2 regions of the Colwellia sp. BRX8-9 genome follow, and region 1 is predicted to be linked to the other one. Evidence: predicted binding sites of a transcription regulator. Region 1 holds the regulator's gene; the other holds the start of a gene.
The links. The regulator FNR, encoded in region 1, switches genes on or off when oxygen is low (the NO sensors DNR and NnrR bind a similar motif). The targets are predictions, from matches to a motif close to TTGATCTAGATCAA.

Region 2: a site for FNR is predicted at 2,344-2,357, ahead of H4J70_RS05725 (CbbQ/NirQ/NorQ/GpvN family protein). Genes of this name have one in related genera too.

What each region holds. Positions count from the first base shown of each region.
Region 1 covers NZ_JACGVN010000015.1:38,454-43,010, reverse strand. Annotated here, with positions in the region: gene ttcA (tRNA 2-thiocytidine(32) synthetase TtcA) at 1-213, opposite strand, end outside; gene uspE (universal stress protein UspE) at 324-1,250, opposite strand; gene fnr (fumarate/nitrate reduction transcriptional regulator Fnr) at 1,400-2,119, opposite strand; gene H4J70_RS13385 (sulfite exporter TauE/SafE family protein) at 2,158-2,835, opposite strand; gene ccoS (cbb3-type cytochrome oxidase assembly protein CcoS) at 2,841-3,053, opposite strand; gene H4J70_RS13375 (heavy metal translocating P-type ATPase) at 3,083-4,557, opposite strand, start outside.
Region 2 covers NZ_JACGVN010000005.1:86,131-90,687, forward strand. Annotated here, with positions in the region: gene H4J70_RS05715 (lipopolysaccharide assembly protein LapB) at 1-672, opposite strand, end outside; gene H4J70_RS05720 (hypothetical protein) at 1,064-2,320, shown strand; gene H4J70_RS05725 (CbbQ/NirQ/NorQ/GpvN family protein) at 2,436-3,251, shown strand; gene H4J70_RS05730 (cytochrome c oxidase subunit 3 family protein) at 3,244-3,861, shown strand; gene H4J70_RS21000 (cytochrome C oxidase subunit IV family protein) at 3,880-4,134, shown strand; gene H4J70_RS05740 (hypothetical protein) at 4,217-4,557, shown strand, end outside.

The DNA of each region.
Region 1 (4,557 bases):
CGCTGATTCTTTTAACAACATTAAAATAGCCAGAAGGGCGTAACTGTCCTTGCCACCCGATAAGCACACCATTATTTTATCGCCATCTTCTATCATATTATATTGCGCGATAGCTTGGCCAACATGTCGTCTTAAGCGCTTCTCAAGTTTACTCAGCTGTATTTTTTGGCTGGGTGTTAAAGATGTTATTGGTGTCGCTGATTGAGCGCTCATAGTGTTTCCTAGAGATATTTGAAATAAAAAGTATGAATTTTACCGCGCGTAGTATAGCAAAAAGCCAAGGAAATCCTCGGCTTTTTAATGGATATTTACATATTTCAATATTAAGCTAATGGCGAGAGGTAACCATCAGGTTTTATCGCTAAGACATCACAGTTAAGGCGGTCAATGACATGCTCTGCAGTATTACCAATAAGTGCCGCTGAAATCCCCGTTCGACCAATAGTACCTAACACAACTAATTCAGCATCAACGTGCTTAGAAATACTTTGAATAACATCTTCAGGTAAACCTTCTTTAACATGGGTATTTTTAAGCGGAATATTAAAGCTATTAGCATGGTCTTTCATCGCACTTTTGTGATGATTAAACATAGTGTCGTTATATTCAGAGGCGTTAAACTCTGGAATTTCAATGGCAATATTTACTGGCGTACCTGGATAAGAATTCACTAAATGAACATTGGCTTTAATCAGTGAAGAAAACACTATTGATTCTTGGGTTAACTTATTATTAAGCGCTTTGTGCTCATCATCATCGCTACCGATATTGAGTGCGGTAAGTAAATTACCATTGCTTGGCCAGCTATGGTCTTTAACCAGTAATACTGGGCAGGGACATTTCCTTAAGATATGCCAATCTGTTGGCGTAAAAATAACCGACTTTAGCTTGTCATGTTGATGGGTGCCTTTGATGACAATATCGAAGTTTTCAGCCAGTACTTTTTTTATGATCTTTTCAAATGGGCGATTATGCCAAATAATACAGGTATCTATGGTTATGTCTTGGTGATCAGTTTCTGAAATCTTTTCGTCTAACCATAGTTTACGATCATTAATAACCGATTGACGCATTGCTTCTCGCTCTTCGCCAGAAAGCATGGTGGTCATTTCATAAGATAAATCATAAATGGTTAAAAATGCAGTGATCTGTCCGCCACTATGTCGTGCTAATTCAATCGCACGTTTCAACGCTTTTTGATTTTCAGTGGTTGGATCAATAACGGCTAATATTTTTTTATACTTATCCATAATATTTACTCCCTAGTTATTAAATAATATTAATAATAGACCATAATTAATAGATATTATTTGCTTTAAATCATAATATTTCAATAAAAAAAATGCTTAACATCTTTAATGTTAAGCATTTATCTATAATTATTTAAAAAAGCGATAAACTACAGTGAAGCACACTCGTTAAGTTTATCCATATTAAGTATTGTGATGAGTTTTCCATCAACTGTGATTAATTCATTTTTTTGAAAACGATTTAATAATCTACTGATGGTTTCAACCGTTAAACCAATATAATTACCAATGTCACTTCGCGTCATCGTTAGGCGAAAATCTGTTAGTGACATACCCCGTGCATGATAGCGACTGGCTAAGGTTGAAATAAAAGTTGCTAAGCGTTGTTCAGCATTTTTGCGGTTAAGTAGCGTTAACATTTCTTGATCTGCGCGGATTTCTGAACTCATCATGCGAAGAATTTGTTTTTTCAACTTAGGCATCGTATTCGATAATGAATCTAAAGTATTGTAAGGTATCTCACAGACCATAGATGTTTCTAAGGCTTTTGCAAAACTAGGATGCTCTGACTCAGCAATAGCATCAAAACCTAATAAATCACCCGCTAAATGAAAACCGGTAATTTGTTCTTCACCTTGTTCATTAACCGTAAATGTTTTGAATGTTCCAGAGCGAATAGCGTATAAAGCTTGCATTTTGTCGCCATCTTGGAAAATTTGTTCGCCTTTATGGATAGGGCGTTTACGGTCAATAATGCTGTCTAGTGTATCGAGCTCTTTATCATTTAAAGAGAAAGGTAAACACAGCTCGCTGATACTACAGTTTTGACAATGAATATGTTGAGATGTAGAACATGGCTTTTTATACATATTAACCTAAATGAGTTATCCCTAATTTATCGATCATATTAAAACAATTGCTGATATGCAAACATTAAACTGTATATTCCGTATGAAATTATCATTAGCGCCATTATTTTCTTGAATTTCGTGTTTGTTACCAACGACTTTATACCAAAAGAGCCAAGTGAAAGACTTAACAAGGCTGGTAAAGTACCTAAACCAAAACTAGTCATAATTAGGGCGCCACTGAGGGCACTTCCACTGGCTAAGGACCAAGTTAATGTCGAGTAGACTAAACCACAAGGTAACCATCCCCAGACTGCTCCTAATGCTAGCGCTTGTTTAGCATTATTAATGGGAATAAACCTTTTACTTAACGGGGATAGATAACGCCAAAGGAACTTACCCATTTTTTCAACTTTTGATAGCCACATTAACCATTGGCCTAAATACAAGCCTAATAAAATTAAAAATACCGCTGCAAATAACCGTAAAAAACCTAATGGAACGCCAATATTCTTTATTGCAATAGAACTACTAAATCCAACGATTGCCCCAATTAAGCTATAAGAAAAAATTCGGCCAACATTATATGCACCGACCAGCTTAAATTTATCGCTGCCTTTTTGTTGCGGTGATATAGCAGATGTTAACATCGTTGTTATACCACCGCACATACCGATACAATGTCCCGAACCTAACAAGCCGATGATGAATGCCGATAAATAATCTATACTCAACATGGCTGTTATTTACTACCCGTATCATTTTTAGCTGTATTTTCGCTATGGGTTTCAGTGGACTTTTTGGTGGTAGTGTTTTCATCTTCATCAAACAAGATACTCATACCTTGTTTCTCTAAATCATCAAATTGTTCAGTTTTTACTGCCCAAAAAAATAAATAAATGGCGATAGAGGTTAGGATTATCGCTATGGGGATCAAAATATAAATAATGCTCATGGTCTTTATGCTCTATTATAAGTTTGCGTTTACTTTTTTAATAAACGTAACGAGTTAGTGATAACCAATATCGAACTTGCAGACATACCTATAACCGCCATATAGGGGGTAATGTAGCCTGAGACGGCAAGGGGCAATACGATAGCATTATAACCGAATGCCCAAAAATAATTTTGCCAAATAATGCGACGAGTTTTATTGGCGACCTGTCTTAATGTTGTTATCGACTTTAAACGATTATTGAGTAAGATAACATCGGCACCGCTTTTAGCTATATCGGTGCCACTCCCCATAGCAATCGAGACATGGGCTGCGCCGAATACTGGCGTATCATTGACACCATCGCCGACCATAGCAACGGTTGAGTTTTTAGGCTGATTTTTTATTATCGCCATCTTATTAGCCGCAGTCAAAGTACTATGTATCTCGTCTAAATGTAGCAATGCCTGAACTTTTTCACAGCCAGCAGGGTTATCACCCGATAGCATGATGGTATAAATATTACATTTCTTTAAGTCATCTAACAGCGTTTGGGCATCATTGCGAATTTCATCGCTTAAATAAAAAGCAGCGACTAATTGGTTGTCTGCTACTAATAGGCAAGAAGCCGTCGCAAATTCTGCCAACATACTTGATTCGCTAAGCAACCAATTAGGTTTGCCGATTTGAAAGTATTGACCGTTCACTTTCCCTTGAATACCAGCACCAGATTTAATTTCAACGGCTTGAGTATGGTAGGAGTAATCACGAAATGCTTTAAACGGTTTGGCTAAAGGGTGCTCAGAATAAGACTCGAGCGCTGCTGCTATAGCTAAAACCTGCTGCTTGCTATAGTTAAGCTTTTCATTATTAAAGCGCTTTATTTCATTAATAGAAAAATCACCAGAAGTTAAGGTACCTGTTTTATCAAAGGCAATAGTGGTTAATTTCGGTAATGTTTCCATAACATGTGCAGATTTTATCATGATACCTTCGCGGTTTAAGCGTGTGGTCGCACAGGTTAACGCTGTGGGGGTTGCCAGTGACAAGGCGCAAGGGCAGGTAGCAACGAGTACCGATAAGGTGATCCAAAAAGCTTCTTCAGGTAAATGCTGTTGCCAATAAAATGCAGTACCTATAGCGGTTAGTAAAATAACCGCAACAAAGTATTGAGCGATTTTATCTGATAATTTTGCTAATTTGGGTTTATGCGCCTGAGATGATTCACTTAATCTGATCAGTTGGCTTAAAAAAGAATGTTCACTGGCTTGTTTAACTTCAACGTTGATATTACCGTCACCATTTATAGTGCCTGCAAAGACAGTATCGCCTATTGATTTATTTAAGGGTAACTGCTCACCCGACAACATCGCTTCGTTGAGTTGGCTGCTGCCTGTAATTATTGTGCCATCAGCGGGAACCACTTCGCCTGGTTTTATGAGTACAATATCGAGAGGACGAAGTTTTTTTGCTGGTAGTATGACTTCTTTTTCTGTTCCTTTATCATCAATGAGTTTTGTCGCTA
Region 2 (4,557 bases), on a different contig from region 1:
CGCTAAATTTTTATCAGCTAAAGCGTCAGCAGCTATATTCTTATAATACATAGCTACAAAGGTATTATAAGAAAACGTTCCTCCTCTACGATTATTTTTATTTGGGAAGTAATCAATGGTTATACCGGAGGGAGAAAAATAGAAAAAGTTATCATCAGCAACAAAAGAAGGATCATAAATTACTGTTTGTACATGCGAAGATGACAAAATAACATCTTCTTTTTTAGAAAAAATCGGTAAGGTATACACATTACGATATGAGAAATACAACCCCAAAAGCTTAGCATAAGCAGTTGTTAAAATGGCCAAACTCATACAGTTACCTTTATTAAGACGCATTACGGTAGTGGCATTATATGTTTCACCATAATAGGTAAAATTGGCCATGTTCTCGTTAAGTATCTGATAGAGTGCTTGGTGAGGTTCATAGCCCGTAGCTACTTTTTTCTCAAAATCTATTTTTACTTTTTTCTGTTGGTCTTGCGTTAGGTAAAACAGCTCTTGCTCATTTAATGGCGCTATTTTTGTTTGTTCAAATAAATTGTAATTAATAGGAATATTGATGTGTTGTTTAATATCAGATTTTGAGCCATCTATAGATGTAGTTGAACAGGCTGAAAAACAAAAGATAATATCAAAAGTAAAATTATTTTTATGCGATGCATTTGTCATCCTTAACATTCGGGTATATTTATCTCGTCTTGCCACGGGATAACTTAACTACGAAGAGCTCTGTACTTAAATTAACAGAATAATAACTTATAATAAAGTGCTGTTGAAAACTAATCATTACACGTCACTTTTATCGTTCCGTTTAACTACACGCTATGCTTTATCGATGCTAATTATAAGTTGGGCGGTGTAGATGCATAAAGATTAAAGTTGGCTAGCGTTTTTTTTCGCAGATTAAATCAACAAAACACTCCTCATTTGCTATAATCGATATACTTAATTGCAATACCTAATAAAAACGTGGATTTTTCACGCTTTTTTTATATTATTTCTAATCTATGCTTAACCGTATTATTAGTGATAATTCCTTATACGGAGTTTATATAGTTTCATGAGAAAGTTGTTATCTTCACCTGTTAATATGCCCTTGTCTGATGCTGAAAATCAGGTTTATCAAAATGCCCTTAAATATGTCACGCCATTGAGCCTAAATTTAATGGCGGTTAAAGTGACACATCGTCCAGATGATTTTCTGGGCTGGTGTGGCGAGTTGGCCCGACTATGTCGTGAAGAACTTAATAAGGATCTTTTAGAAGATGAGCAACTTTTACCGCTTAAGAAGCTACAAGATATTCTTGAAGCTGGCTTTACGCTTAGTCAGTTTAAAATGGCTAGAATTGCTCCTTGGCCAATATTTGCCAGTTTTATTGAACAACAAAGCACGATTCATGCTTTAGATGAACGTTTACGTTTATTGAATTATCTTGACGAAATTCGCCAACAACCTTTAGCAGACTTAATTGTTGAAGACCGTTTAGCTTTTTCTGGTAAGCACACAACTCAGCATGACTACAGCATTTATAATTTTGATGTTGAATGGTTTGCGGGCACTAAAGGTGCAAAAGTTTTTCATACCTTGCTTGAGCAGTCGCCAGAAAAGTTTGATGCAGCATTAGCGCACATTCCTTTAACTGGAGAAGTAAGTCATGCAAACTACCAAAGTTTTGTTAACGACTTCCAACAAATTTTTAAAGAATATACGCAAACAAAAGCCCAAGGCGAAAAAGCGCCTTTAGCGGTAGCTACACGTCTATTAGCGATGCGCAGACCGGATCAATTTATTGCATTAAATAACAATAAAATTGATATTCTTTGCCAAGGCTTATCGATTGCTAAACTAAAAAACACAGATTTTTCATCTTACTGGCATGACATGATTGGTACTATGCGTACTTTTGCATGGTGGCATCAAGCACAACCAGAGATAGCTGAAGCAAACAGTGATGCAAATGAGGGCGAAGAAAGCGCTCAAGATGAAGCTACTGGCAACAAAGAGAATCGTGAACTTATTCTTTGGAAAAATCGTGCGGTATTAATTGATTTGTTTTTATTTGCTGATGCTGACTTAGCACCAAATTCAAACTACATTAAGTTACGTGAAAAAATGCTTAATAAAGCGAAGTCGAAGTCAAAGGCGACGCCTAAAAAACGTAGTAAAGAGTCAGCTGAAATATTAGTGGACAAAGCGCTTACCTCAGAAGATCTTCCAGCGTACTTGCAGGGTAAACGTGACTCAATTATTATTCAGGTTAAAAATGGTAAAAGTGTTGAACAAGCTATCGGTTTAATGCGCGCAATTTTTGGCTAATTAATCGCTATTTTCATGCTCAATTGATCGGAATCAACTAAGGTCCATTCAAATTTGCAGCTAACTCATTTAGGGCGTATTTTAACGTTAAGTTAAATTACGCCTTTGAGTTTTTATGAACACCGTTAATCTTAAACCTTCGACCAAAACTGACGATTCTTTATATTATAAAGAACAAAAGAATGAAGTCTCCTTATTTGAATATGCCTATCACCATCAATTACCCGTATTAATTAAAGGGCCAACAGGTTGTGGTAAAACGCGTTTCATTGCCCATATGGCAGAAAAACTCAATAAACCCCTTTATACTGTTTCTTGTCACGATGACTTAACCGCTGCTGATTTAGTAGGTCGCCATTTAATTGGTCCCAACGGCACCTATTGGCAAGATGGTCCGTTAACAAAGGCTGTTCGTGAAGGCGGCATTTGTTATTTAGATGAAGTCGTTGAAGCACGCAAAGACACAACCGTTGTATTGCATCCATTAGCTGATGACCGTCGCGTATTACCCCTTGAACGCACCGGTGAGTTAATAGAAGCCGCCCCCGGTTTTATGCTGGTTGTTTCTTATAATCCCGGATACCAAAATCTATTGAAAGGTATGAAGCCAAGTACACGTCAGCGTTTTGTGGCACTGCGCTTTGAATACCCTACTGCGGAATTAGAACAAGAAATTTTAATTAAAGAAGCAGGGGTTGATCCCCATTTAGCTTTTAAATTAGTTGAACTTGCCCAAGCTTTACGTCGTTTAGAAAAAAACGATCTCGATGAAGTTGCTTCAACACGTTTGTTAATCTATGCAGCGAAAATGGTTTCAAGTGGTATGAATCCTATCGAAGTTTGTCGTTGTTGTTTAGCCGAACCATTATCAGATGATATTGATACGGTTAATGCTTTAATGGATGTTGCTAGAATTTACTTTGATGAGTAACAGCGTTATTACTTCAAAAACTTTAGAACTTCGCGAGGTTAAAGTAGCTGACAATATGGTTAATAAAAGACTGCCGGGTGATTTAGCCATGTGGTTTTTTATTCTTGCTGAACTTACTGTCTTTGCTATATTTTTTATTGGCTTTGCTATTACTGAGCAATTACATAGTGATATGTTCATTGCGAGTAAAGCTAAGCTTCACCCGATTGCGGGTTTAATTAATACGATTGCCTTAATCACCAGCAGCTTATTTGTTGCTTTATCTGTTCGAGCTATTCATCTTCATCAAGTTAAACAATCAATTAACTTACTCGTCATTTCACAAGTTATTGCCTGTATTTATTTAGCAGTAAAAATTTGGGAATATCAGTTTCTCTTCAATATAGGCATTGATATAGAGACAAATACTTTTTTTACTTTGTATTTTCTTATTACCTTCTTCCATTTTATGCATGTACTTTTAGGTATGGTTATTCTGCTTATTATTGGCGTAAATGCTAAGAAAGGTGCTTATCAAGAGGACGTCTCTGGCTTTGAATCGGGTGCAAGTTATTGGCATATGGTTGATATGTTATGGATTATTTTGTTTCCACTTATCTATGTTATTTAAAGAGGCGGTAATGACACTATGATCACTTTGAAACAAACAATTATAAGTTGGCTACTTTTAATTATATTGACCTTTAGTTCAGTTTATATCGGACAGGTTATAAAATCCCCAGAGTACTTAATTGCTTTTGTATTATTAATTGTTTTCCTTAAAGGGCAGCAAATTACCGATGTTTTCATGGAACTTCGCACAGCGCCTAAAATGTGGCGGATATTATTACTTGGCTATGTATTTATAATTCCTGCTGTTATTTGTGTAATTTATCTTTTGTAGTGATGTTTAAGGCGTTGGGCGGTCTATTCAGATTAATCATTGACCTAAACAATAGTGTTACTTTTAGTTAAGAGAGGTTTATATGAAAAATTCAGTTGAGCAGTCATCGAACCAACACCATTCAGCCAAAGATGGCCGAGATGCTATTATTTATCAATCGTTATTTTTGATGAATTTATTACTTATACCTGGCCTGTCTTTTTTAATTTTAATATGGTTATTTATTAAAAAAAAGCACCAGAAAGGCTGGCAATGTATTCATCTATACCGCTCCATTCAATTGTCTATTTTAGCCGGCTTTTTTATTATCGTAATTCCGCTTGTTGTCTTACTAACAACTGATGCTTTTGAAGTGTCTTTAATGGTGATGATCATTTACTTTGTTACTATGCATGCCGCTTTTGTTTTGCTGGGAATGCTAAA